Regions from separate parts of the Streptomyces sp. NPDC127119 genome, predicted to be linked through region 2. Evidence: predicted binding sites of a transcription regulator. Region 2 holds the regulator's gene; the other holds the start of a gene.
The links. The regulator HspR, encoded in region 2, represses chaperone genes until heat shock. The targets are predictions, from matches to a motif close to TTGAGNNNNNNNNNCTCAA.
Positions count from the first base shown of each region.

Region 1: lon (endopeptidase La) is a predicted target of HspR. The motif match lies at 4,118-4,136, and genes of this name have one in related genera.

Region 1 is NZ_JBHXTO010000007.1:97,904-104,018, reverse strand. It holds gene ACFVH5_RS05835 (response regulator transcription factor) at 456-1,193, opposite strand; gene ACFVH5_RS05830 (spermidine synthase) at 1,306-1,992, opposite strand; gene ACFVH5_RS05825 (rhomboid-like protein) at 2,571-3,209, shown strand; gene ACFVH5_RS05820 (GNAT family N-acetyltransferase) at 3,235-3,951, opposite strand; gene lon (endopeptidase La) at 4,159-6,115, shown strand, end outside.
Region 2 is NZ_JBHXTO010000051.1:18,978-25,092, reverse strand. It holds gene ACFVH5_RS22150 (hypothetical protein) at 31-285, shown strand; gene ACFVH5_RS22145 (Uma2 family endonuclease) at 325-957, opposite strand; gene ACFVH5_RS22140 (DUF6243 family protein) at 1,136-1,351, opposite strand; gene ACFVH5_RS22135 (ATP-binding protein) at 1,597-2,028, opposite strand; gene ACFVH5_RS22130 (helix-turn-helix domain-containing protein) at 2,228-3,115, shown strand; gene ACFVH5_RS22125 (DUF397 domain-containing protein) at 3,126-3,320, shown strand; gene ACFVH5_RS22120 (class I SAM-dependent methyltransferase) at 3,313-4,041, shown strand; gene ACFVH5_RS22115 (heat shock protein transcriptional repressor HspR) at 4,125-4,598, opposite strand; gene dnaJ (molecular chaperone DnaJ) at 4,606-5,808, opposite strand; gene grpE (nucleotide exchange factor GrpE) at 5,896-6,115, opposite strand, start outside.

The DNA of each region.
Region 1 (6,115 bases), on a different contig from region 2:
CGGGACGGCATACGCGCTCGTGCCGGACGTGGTGACGGATGCGGCGCCGGTCGTGGTGCCGGATGTCGTGCCGGACGTTCTGCCGGTGCCCGGGGCCGAACCCGGCGGCGGGCGCGTCGCTGAGAAGCCGCCCGCGCCCGCGCCGACGGCCGGACCGGAACCCAGCGCCGGACTCGCACCGGAAACGGCGTCCGCAAGGGGACCGGTGCCGGTGCCGGACGAGCCGCCGAACGCGGTACCGGACGGCGTGCCGGAAACAGGCCCCGCAGCAGGCTGCGCGCCAGGCCCGGCATCGGACGCCGCACCGGGACCCGCCCCGGCGGCCGGGCCGGAATCCGCGCCGGAACCAGTACCGGAACTCGTGCCGGAGATCAGCCCCGCGCCCGCCTTGACGCGCTTGCGCAGTACGCCGAGACCCCTCATCACATACGCCCCCTCGGTCAGGGTGCCCGACTCTAGGGTGTCGGGGTCTCCAGCGCGTAGCCCACGCCGTGCACCGTACGGATCCGCTCCGCGCCGATCTTCCGGCGCAGCGCCTTGATGTGGCTGTCCACGGTCCGGGTGCCGGAGGCGTCCGCCCAGTCCCAGACCTCGGCCAGCAGCTGCTCGCGCGAAAGGACCGCGCGGGGCGTGTTCGCCAGGCAGACCAGCAGGTCGAACTCGGTGGGCGTGAGGTGTACGTCGTCGGCGCGCACCCGGACCCGCCGCTGGGCGTGGTCGATCTCCAGCTCGCCGAGGCGCAGGATGCCGGAGCGCGGAGTGGACGCGGCCAGGGCGGCCCGCTCCACGCGGCGCAACAGAACGTGCACGCGCGCGGCCAGCTCCCGCATCGAGAACGGCTTCGTCATGTAGTCGTCGGCGCCCACGCCGAGGCCGACCAGCATGTCCGTCTCGTCGTCGCGGGCGGTGAGCATCATCACCGGTACCGGACGGGCCGCCTGGACCCGGCGGCAGACCTCCAGGCCGTCGAAGCCCGGCAGCATGATGTCGAGAATCAGCAGGTCGGGCTGCCATGCCTCGGCCGTGTCGACGGCGGCCGGTCCGTCACCCGCTGTTTGCACGAGGAATCCCTCGGCGCGGAGCCGGGCGGCGATGGCGTCGACGATCGTCGGATCGTCCTCGACCACCAGCACCCGGCGCTGAGCGCCCGGCGTGGCCGCCGTGCCGTTGTGCGAGGTGTGTGTCTGCTCCATCGCCCGCCCCTGAGTGTGCTTTCCGGAACCAGTGGGGTGATTCCATGACTGCGCTTGACGCTTGAATGATCGGCGTCAGAGCAGCAGGGTACGGGCAGTGACCACCCCTCGGCTATCCAGGCCTTACCGCGAGATGCACCACGTCCGGAACGCCCCGGGCAACGGGGATCTCTTCGGTACGCACCCGCTGGAACCCGGCATTCCGCAAGGTTCTTGCGAAATCAGGCGAAGGTTTGGCCGACCAAACAGCGAGTACCCCGCCTTCCCTCAACACCCGTGCGCACGCGGCGAGTCCGGCCCGTGAGTACAGGCTCTCGTTGCCCTCCGTGACGGTCCACTCGGGTCCGTTGTCGATGTCGAGGCACAGCACGTCGTACGTGTCGGATGTCTCATGGACGTGGGCGACGAGATCGACCTCGATGATCTCGGTGCGCGGATCCGCGAGCGCGGGGGCGGACAGCTCCGCGAGCGGCCCGGCGCGGTGCCAGTCGACGATGGCCCGTTCCCGTTCGGCGACGGCGATACGGCCCCAGCGGGGGTGGGCCGCCGCGTGCGCGAGGGAGAAGCCGACGCCCAAGCCGCCGATCAGGATCTCCGGCGCGGGGCGCCCGTCCAGCGCGCCGAGCGCGGCGTCGACCAGCAGCCTCTCCGAGCGGCCGTCGGAGGTGTCCATGAGGAAACAGCCGTTGGCGATGATCTGCAGCAGCTCGCCGTGGCGGCGCAGTACGACCTCGCCGTACGGGCCCTCGCGGCGGTCGATGACTTCGGGGCTGCCGTGCGGGGTGTCGTACGCGGTCATGACCCCATCCTGGCAACCCGCGCCCGGCCGGGCAGCCGGTTTTCGCCGCGCCGCGCCGCGCCGCGCCGCGCCGCGCCACCCGACTCCGGCCCGCGGTGGCGGTGCCGGGTCCCCTGGAGGACGCTGGGACCCGGACAGGGACGGCCTGTGCGTGGCATCCGTCATAGACAGCGCGATCAAGCACGCCGAGGGTGGGGGCAGAACGGAAGGAGCCCCCGACGGTGGAGCGGAGCGAGAGGGACGCGTCCCCGAACCCGAACGCTCCGAAGCCCCCCAGCCCCCGCAAGGGCCGCGAGGACCTACGAGACAAGCCCCCACCGAACCGGCACGCGAATCCGGCACGGGCAGAGGGCCCTTCCCATCCGCCCGCCCCCTCCAGCCCCGGTAAGGGGCGCGAGGAACTGCGCGACAAGCCCCCACCGAACCGGCACGCGAATCGGGCACGGGCAGAGGGCCCTTCCCAACGGCCCGTCTCTTCCGGCCCCGGTGAGGGGTGCGAGGAACTGCGCGACAAGCCCCCACCGGGCCGGCACGCGAACGCGATACCGGCAGACCCCCGTCTCCGACGGCCGAGGCGCGTGCGTCACCCGTTCCCCACCCCCACCGCCACCCCCTTCACCTTCGGGTACGCCGTCGTCCTCCTTCTGACCTCGCTCTTCACCGAGTACGCCGACCCCCACCTGGTGAGCCGCGTGCTCCAGGGGTCCAGCACGGACGTGGTGCACCTGGCACAGGCGCCGGTCCCCGTGCTGATCGCCAGCGCGCTGTGGATCGCCGGCGGAATCTCCTCCGTGTTCGCGATCGCCTTCCTCCTGGTGCTCACCGCGCTGGAGCGGCGCATCGGCGGCCGGCGCACGGCGGGTGTCTTCCTGCTGGGGCACGTCGTGGCGACGCTGGCCACCGAGATACCCGTCGGCCTCTCGGTCCTCGCCGGGCACCTCCCCGACAGTTCCCTCCACCGCTACGACTACGGCATCAGCTTCGGTGTCGCGGCGAGCGCCGGCGCACTGGCCGGGCTCCTGACACTCTGGCCCCGCCTGCTCCTCCTGGCGGTGTCCGCCTGGCTGGTCGGCGAGGGCCTGGTGGCCTACACCGACCCCCTGACGAACTGGGGACACCTGCTGGCCCTGGCCATCGGGGTCGCCACCTGGCCGTGGGTGCGCCGCTCCCGGCCGGCCGCGGCGACGGCGGCTGCGGCGACGGCCCCTCCCGGGTGACGCCGGGGACGCCGCGGCGGCGCGTTCAGACTCCGGCCGGGGACTCCGCCTGAGCCCGATGCGTCCGCTCCGTCTGCTCGGTCCGGTCCGTCCGCTCCGTCCGGCCCGTGAACTTCGAGCTCGTCAGCCTCGCCTCCACGCTCCACCCCAGGGACTCGTACAGACCCCGCCCGTCCGGCGTAGCCGCCAGTACGCCGGTCTCGGCACCCTGGGCGACCGCCGTGTGCGCGAGGGTGTGCATGACGAAGCGGCCCAGGCCCCTGCGCCGGTGTGCGGGCGCCGTCTCGATGCGGTCGGCGACGGCCGTCGCCCCGGTCGGGACGATCCGCCCGCGCGCGGCCTGTGAACCGTCGGCCGCGGCGACCAGGACGTGGGTGACTCCGCCCCGGGACCAGCCGCGCAGCCGGTAGCCGTCCGGCACGGGCGGTACGGGGCCCCGGGCGAGGGGCGTCGACATCAGGTAGCCGGTCTCGGGGTTGGTCCACCAGCCGCTGCCGAGCCAGGGCGTGACCCGGGCGGGCTCCGCGAAGACCTTGAGCCACACGCCCGCTCCGGACACCGCGTCGGCCACCTCGCGGACGGTGGCCTCGTCCACCTGGTCCTCCGTCGCGCCCAGTACGTGCCGGGTGACGTGATCGGACTCGCCCACGTCCACGGTGCATCCCCAGGGCGCGGCCACCGGAGGTGCCGCCCCACGCGAGACGACCCATCCGTCCACCCAGGCCCGCACGGTCTCGTTCATCACCGCGGCCCACCTCCGTATGCTCCGTACGCGCGTTCATGCGTAATGGCCCAAATGGCTATTGAGCTGTTACTGGAGCAGACGGTACGGGGTCGGTGGCTCGGGTCGACAGAGGCGATCGCTCACAGCGAACACCCGTAGGGGAACAATCAGAGGCTCACGTGCATTGAGTCGGCATAGCTCAACTTGAATGCCGAAGGGGAGATCATGACTTTGACGTCCGAACCGCTCACTCTGCCCGTGCTGCCGCTCGACGACGAGGTCGTGCTGCCCGGCATGGTGGTGCCCCTGGACCTGAACGACGCCGATGTACGCGCCGCGGTGGAAGCCGCGCAGGCAGCAGCCCGTTCCACCGGTGCCAGCAAGCCGAGGGTGCTTCTTGTTCCGCGGATCGACGGCACGTACGCCAACACGGGGGTGCTCGGCACGATCGAGCAGGTCGGGCGCCTCGCCGACGGTGACCCCGGTGCCCTGATCCGCGGTCGCGGACGGGTGCGCGTCGGTGCCGGTACGACCGGTCCTGGCGCGGCCCTGTGGGTGGAGGGCACGCAGGTCGAGGAGACCGTGCCGGACCCGTTGCCCGGCTCCGTGACCGAACTGGTCAAGGAGTACAAGGCGCTGGCCACGAACTGGCTGAAGAAGCGGGCCGCCTGGCAGGTCGTGGACCGTGTCCAGCAGATCGACGACGTGTCCACGCTCGCCGACAACTCCGGTTACTCGCCGTTCCTGACGACCGCCCAGAAGGTCGAGCTGCTTGAGACCTCCGACCCGGTGGCCCGGCTGAAGCTGGCCACCGAGCACCTGCGCGAGCACCTCGCCGAGCAGGATGTCGCCGAGTCCATCGCCAAGGATGTACAGGAGGGTGTGGACAAGCAGCAGCGGGAGTTCCTGCTGCGGCGGCAGCTGGAGGCCGTGCGCAAGGAGCTGCGCGAGCTGAACGGCGAGGCCGAGGGCGAGGAGTCCGACGACTACCGGGCCCGCGTCGAGGCCGCCGACCTCCCCGAGAAGGTCCGTGAGGCCGCGCTCAAGGAGGTCGAGAAGCTGGAGCGCTCCAGCGACCAGTCGCCCGAGGGCTCCTGGATCCGCACCTGGCTCGACACCGTGCTCGAACTCCCGTGGAACGAGCGCACGGAGGACGAGTACGACATCCAGGGCGCCAAGACGGTCCTGGACGCCGAGCACGCGGGCCTGGACGACGTGAAGGAGCGGATCACCGAGTACCTGGCGGTCCGCAAGCGGCGCAACGACCGGGGTCTCGGTGTCGTGGGCGGCCGGCGCGGCGGCGCGGTGCTCGCGCTCGTCGGCCCTCCCGGCGTCGGAAAGACCTCGCTCGGCGAGTCCGTCGCGCACGCCATGGGCCGCAAGTTCGTCCGGGTCGCCCTCGGTGGCGTACGGGACGAGGCGGAGATCCGCGGCCACCGGCGTACGTACGTCGGCGCGCTGCCCGGCCGGATCGTGCGGGCGATCAAGGAGGCCGGGTCCATGAACCCGGTGGTCCTGCTCGACGAGATCGACAAGGTGGGCTCCGACTTCCGGGGCGACCCGGCGGCGGCCCTCCTCGAAGTCCTCGACCCGGCCCAGAACCACACCTTCCGGGACCACTACCTGGAGGTCGAGCTCGACCTGAGCGACGTCGTCTTCCTGGCCACGGCGAACGTGCTGGAGGCCATCCCGGAGGCGCTGCTCGACCGGATGGAACTGGTGCGGCTCGACGGGTACACCGAGGACGAGAAGGTCGTCATCGCCCGCGACCACCTGCTCCCGCGCCAGCTGGAGCGAGCCGGGCTCGAGACCGCCGAGGTCACCCTCGACGAGAGCGCGCTGCGCAGGCTGGCCGGGGAGTACACCCGCGAGGCGGGCGTACGGAACCTGGAGCGGTCCGTCGCACGGCTGCTCCGCAAGATCGCGGCGCAGCACGAACTCGGCGAGCGGAAGCTGCCGTTCACGGTCGGCGCGGACGATCTGCGCGCGCTGATCGGCAGGCCGCACCACGTGCCCGAGTCCGCCCAGGACCCGGCCGAGCGCCGCACGGCGGTGCCCGGCGTGGCGACCGGGCTCGCGGTCACCGGCGCCGGTGGTGACGTCCTCTTCGTCGAGGCGTCGCTCGCCGACCCGGAGACGGGCGCGGCGGGGCTGACCCTCACCGGTCAGCTGGGCGACGTGA
Region 2 (6,115 bases):
CCGACGGACGACGAACACAGGAGGCACTAGATGACGACGACCGAGACCGAGGAGGTCGTCCTGGAGCTGGAGCGCCTGCGTCGTTCGGTCGACGTCGGCTTCGCCACCACCCGGGGCGACCTCGCGCTCCTCCTCCACCGCGTCGAGCAGACCGACAAGGCCCTCGCCGAGCACGAGGCCCGGATCGAGGCCCTGGAACGCACACGCTGGCCGCTGCCGTCCCTGGCGGCGGCCACGTCGTGCCTGGCCCTGGCGCTCACGGTGTGGCAGACGACGGGCCGCTAGGGCCTGTCTGACCGGCTGCTCCGGCTGCTCCCCGGCCGGTCACTTCTTGGCCCGTGGAGGCCCCGTGATCGCTTCCGTGATGACGAAGCCCTTGGCGGGGCCCTCGGGGATGGTGAGTTCGGTGCCGTAGGGCACGCGGTGGACGCCCACCCAGTCGGCCCGGTCGGGGCGGGGTTCGGTGAGGACGGTCACGGTGCCCCGGTCGTCGTGGGCGTCGATGACGACGTACACGGGGATGGCGGCGCGGGCGTACTCGCGGCGCTTCCTGACACGGTCGCGCTCCTGGCGGCGGACGTCCGGGGAGACGACCCCCGCGACCAGCCGGACGGCGGCCGCGGTGATCCCCACGCCGTCGGCGGTGACGTACCGCTCCGTGTCCCTGGGGACGATGAACAGGTCCGGCACCCATACACAGCCCGCGTGGACGACGTTCGTGTCGTTCCGGGCGGCGAAGTCCCCGCCCTTCAGAAAGCCTCCCAGCGCCTCCTGGAGGAGGAAGACGGTCTGGCTGTGCGCGTAGCGGCCCGTGGGTGACACTTCGATGGCTCCTTCGACGATCTCGGCCCGGTAGCCCTCGGGGAGTTCCATGGCCTCCCATGCCTGCCACCGGACCTCGTCGAGGCCGGGCCCGATCTCGGGCGGGCAGGGGGGCTCGGTCCTGGTCTCGGTCATGATCACAAGTGTCTCGTAAATGCGGGCTCACCTGCGAAAACGCCGTCGATTCACCCGAACCGGCGAAGCAGAAACGACTCACCGGGCCGAGCCCGGACACGGCAGCAGGGCCCGGACCGCTCATCGCGGTCCGGGCCCTGCCGTCTGCCTGTCTGTTCGTCCGTCGGTCCGGGACGCGTCAGCTCTGCGCGCTGTCGTCGTCCGACGTGCGGGCGGCCTCGGCCGCGGCTGCCTTCTCGCGCATCTTGCGCACCAGCTCCGCCTTCTGGTCGGCCGCGCTCTGGCGGTCGAGGTTGCGGTACGGGCCGTTGTTCGCCCGTTCGGCGCGGGACTGCTTCTTGCGCTGGCCGCCGCCCTGGCCCACGGGGTTGTTGATGTTCTTGCTGACGGTCACGGGTTCTCCCGGTGCTGATGTGAAGTGAGCTACGGATTCGTCGGTGGGGGACGGGCGGCGACATCGGATGACGTCAGCGGGGGCCCGTCACGCTCTCACTCGTAAATCGGCGTCTGGAAGAACATGCCAAAGACGTTACCCGGTTCCGTCGGCCCCGCACACCAAGATTTCTGCCGTCCCTGCGCCGACCGGGCTTTCGGCGAGAGCCCGGGGCCGGCCGCTTCCTCGGGTGGGGCGGGAACGGCTCACACCGCCGGCCACAGCTCGAACCACACGCCTTTCGCGTACCGCCCGGTCCTCGCGTCGGCGACGCCCCACGCGTCCGCCACCTCGTCGACGAGGGCGAGCCCTCGCCCCCAGCAGGCGACCACCCCCGCGACGGGGCGCGCCACGACGGGTGGATCGGGACTCTCGTCGAAGACGCTCACGTGCAGACGGGCCGAGTTGAGCCGGACTCGGAGTATGGCGGCGCCCTTGGTGTGGAGATGGACGTTGGTGACCAGCTCCGAGGTGCACAGGGCGGCGGGCATGACGAGCGCCTCACGCCCGTGCGTGAACAGCACGGCCCGCACGAAGTCCCTGCAGACGCGGGGCGCGGTGGCGTCGGCGGGGGCGAACAGGCTGTACTCGTGGACGAGTTGGGCGGGGCGGTGGGTGGCGCTTCGGGCGGGGTCCATGGGCGGTGACTCCAGTCGGGGTTGAGGGAGGCGGGCGCCCTGTGGGCTCACGGACAGAGCGAGGCGAACGACTCCCTTAAGTAATCGACACCACACGCAAGGTAGCGATAAAGGTTTACATTGTTCAAGCTGTTCACTCGGTCGGTGGACTAACTACCGCGCCCCATGGAGACTTTGGGCGACCGACAAGGAGTGAACCGTGGGACTGCGCACCACCATCAGCGAACGTCAGCGACGACTCGGCCATGAGCTCAAACACCTGCGCGAACAGGCGGGTTTCAGTGCGGGAGAGGCCGCCGAGCGGATCGGCATGGGCCGGGCCCAGCTGAGCCAGATCGAAACGGCGAAGACGACGATCCTGACGGAACGGCTTCATGAGCTGTGCCGCGTTTATGGATGCACGGATGAGACGTACGTCGAAGCCCTGGTCGCCATGTCCGAGGCCACGGGCAAGGGGTGGTGGACGGCCTACAAGAAGCCCATGGAGCAAGGGCCTCTGAACATGGCGGAGCTGGAAAATGAAGCGGCTGAAGTGCGGCTGCACCAATCGCTCTTCATCCCGGGCCTCTTCCAGACGCCCGACTACGCACAGGCCATCTTCGCCACACCGAAACTGGGCTTCGAGAACGAGGACATCGAGGACGCGCTGAAGTTCCGCATGGAACGGCAGAGCATTCTCACTCGCGAGAACCCGCCATCCGTACACGCCGTGATCCACGAGTCCGCCCTGCACATGAAGTTCGGCGGCACGGATGTGGTCCGCAGACAGCTGCTCCACCTCATCGAGCTGGCCCGACTCCCCCATGTGACCATCCGGATCTATCCGTTCAGCTCCCAGGCGCATGCGGCCCTCAGCGGGAACTTCGTCCACGTGGTCCCCTCCGTGCAACGGCTGGGCACCGTCGTGCTCGAACAGCCCACGGGAATCCGGTACTTGCGCGACCAGGAAGCACTGCTCCAATACGGAACGCTGTTCGCACGGCTCGCCGACTACTCCTTGCCCCCGATCGACGTATCGTTGGCCCCGGAAGCACACTCCGTGAAGGACTCTCTGGCCCTCATCCAGCACGTCCTCTACACCCTCTAGGGAGACGCGGATGCCCGAACTGATCTGGCAGAAGTCGACGTTCAGCGGAGGGCCGCAGGGCGAGTGCATATACATAGCCACCGCCCCCGACGGCACCCTCCGCCTCCGCGAGAGCGACGCCCCCGACACCGTCCTCGCCACCGCCCCGCAGGGTCTCGCCGGGCTTCTGCACCACGCCCGCGCCCGCGCGCAGGGCCATGGCTGACGAGAACTTCGCGCACCCCCGCCTCGCCGCCGTCTACGACCCGCTCGATCCTGATCGCGGCGACCTCGACGCGTACGTCCGTGTCGCCGCGGAGTTCGGGGCGCGGCGCGTGCTCGACATCGGGTGCGGGACCGGGGTGTTCGCGCTGCTGCTCGCCGGCCGCGGGATCGAGGTCGTCGGGGTCGATCCGGCGCGGGCGTCCCTCGATGTCGCCCGTGGCAAGCCCGGCGGCGAGACGGTTCGGTGGATCCACGGGGACGCCACCGCGCTGCCTCCCCTCCGCGTCGACCTGGCGACCATGACGGCCAACGCGGCCCAGCAGATCGTCGACGACCGGGCGTGGCACGGCACCCTGCGAGGCGCCTACGAAGCGCTGCGGCCCGGCGGGCATCTCGTCTTCGAGACCCGGGATCCGGCCCGGCGCGCCTGGGAGGAGTGGACCCGCGAGGCCTCGTACGGCGTGACGGAGATCCCTGGGGTCGGCGCGGTCGAGAGCTGGACCGAACTGACCGGGGTCGACGGCCCGTTGGTGGCGTTCCGCAGTACCTATGTGTTCGACGTGGACGGACAGGTACTGACCTCGGACTCGACGCTGCGTTTCCGCGAGCGCGACGAGATCGGGGCGGATCTGACCGGGCAGGGCTACACCGTGAAGGACGTGCGCGACGCACCCGACCGCCCCGGCCGGGAGTTCGTCTTCGTCGCGCAGCGGCCGGGCTGACGGTCAGCCGCCGTTGGCTGAGGGGCCCGGCGGTTCGCGATGAACCTCCGGGCCCCTCAACATGGCTGCTCGCCCGCTCGGACTCAGTCCGTCGGCGGGCGCTTGGGGCGCCAGACCACCAGCGCGCTCGTCTGCTGGACCTCCTGGTACGGGACCAGGTCGCGGCGGTACGAGGCGTGCACCGCGGCCTCGCGCTGCTGCATGGTCGCCGCCGCGCCCTCCAGGGCCGACGACAGTTCCGCGACCCGGGACTGGAGTACGGCGACCTGGTTCTCCAGCTCGATGATGCGTTTGATGCCGGCGAGGTTGATGCCCTCGTCCTGCGACAACTGCTGGACGGTGCGCAGCAGTTCGATGTCGCGGGCCGAGTAGCGCCGGCCGCGCCCGGCCGTGCGGTCCGGGGAGACCAGGCCGAGGCGGTCGTACTGACGCAGCGTCTGCGGGTGCAGACCGGAGAGCTGGGCGGCCACCGAGATGACGTACACCGGTGTTTCTTCCGTCAGCTCGTAGGCCCTGCCGGTGAAGGAGTTCTGCCGACGGCGTCCGGGTGCGTCCATGATGTCCTCATGCTCCCTTCGCGGCCTGGAACAGCTCGGCCCGCGGATCCTCCTCCGCGGTCGCCTCGCGATACGCCTCCAGCGCGTCACGAGCCTTCCCCGTCAGGTCCGCCGGAACACTCACCTCGACGGTGACCAACAGGTCCCCGCGCGAGCCGTCCTTGCGGACCGCTCCCTTGCCGCGGGCCCGCATCGTACGGCCGTTGGGCGTGCCCGGCGGCAGTTTCAGGGTGACCGGAGGCCCCCCGAGCGTGGGCACGCGGACCTCGCCGCCCAGTGCCGCCTCCGTGAAGGTGACGGGCACGGTGACGGTGAGGTTGTCGCCCTTGCGGCCGAAGACCGGGTGCGTGTCCACGTGCACCGTGACGTACAGGTCGCCCGACGGGCCGCCCCGTTCGCCCGGCGCGCCCTTGCCGCGGAGCCGGATGCGCTGGCTGTCCGACACCCCGGCGGGGATACGGACCTGCATGGTCCGGGACGACTTGGCGCGTCCCGAGCCGCTGCAGACCGCGCACGCGTGCTCCGCGATCAGGCCGCGGCCCTTGCAGTCGGGGCACGGGTCGGTCAGCGAGAACCCGCCGCCCGAACCGCGCGCCACCTGGCCGGTGCCGACGCAGGTCGGGCACACGCGCGGTGTGCCGTTCTTGTCGCCGGTGCCCGAACAGGCCTTGCAGGGTGACTGCGAGGTCATCCGCAGCGGGACGGTCGCGCCGTCCACCGCCTCCGTGAAGCTGAGCGTGACCTCGGTGTCGATGTCCTGGCCGCGCCGCGGCTGCGTCCGGGCACCGGGGCCCGCACCGCCGCGGTTGAAGAGTCCGCCGAAGACGTCCCCTATGCCGCCGCCGAAGCCACCGGCCCCGCCCTGCGGACCGCCGCCGCCCGCTCCGCCCTGGGGGCCGCCTCCGAAGAGGTCCCCCAGGTCGAAGTTGAAGGAGCCGCCCGAACCGGCCGGGCCGGGACGGAAGCCGCCGTTGCCGAAGAGGGCGCGGGCCTCGTCGTACTCCTTGCGCTTCTTGGGGTCCCCGAGGATGTCGTTCGCCTCGGAGATCTCCTTGAAGCGCTCCTCGGCGCGGGCGTTCCCCTTGTTGGCGTCCGGATGGAACTCGCGGGCGAGCTTGCGGTACGCCTTCTTGATCTCGGCCTCGGTGGCGTCCTTGGGGACGCCGAGGACCTTGTAGTAGTCCTTCTCGATGAAGTCCTTGGTGCTCATCCTCGACGCCCCTCCTTCCGTACGCCACCGTCACGTACGCGCTCGACGTTCTCCGTGCAAAGGGGCGCGCGTACGCCCTGTTTCACGTCAGCCCTCGTCCGGGCCACCGCTCTCCTTGTCGTCGGCCGCCGCGGTCCCCGCATCCGTCTCGTCGCCCTTGGCGGGCTGCGCTCCCGGCTGCGGCTCGGCGACCGCCACCCGCGCGGGGCGGATGGTGCGCTCGCCGAAGCGATACCCCGGCTGCAGAATCGCCACGCACGTCGTCTCCGTGACGTCCGGCGCGTACGAGTGCATCAGGGCCTCGTGG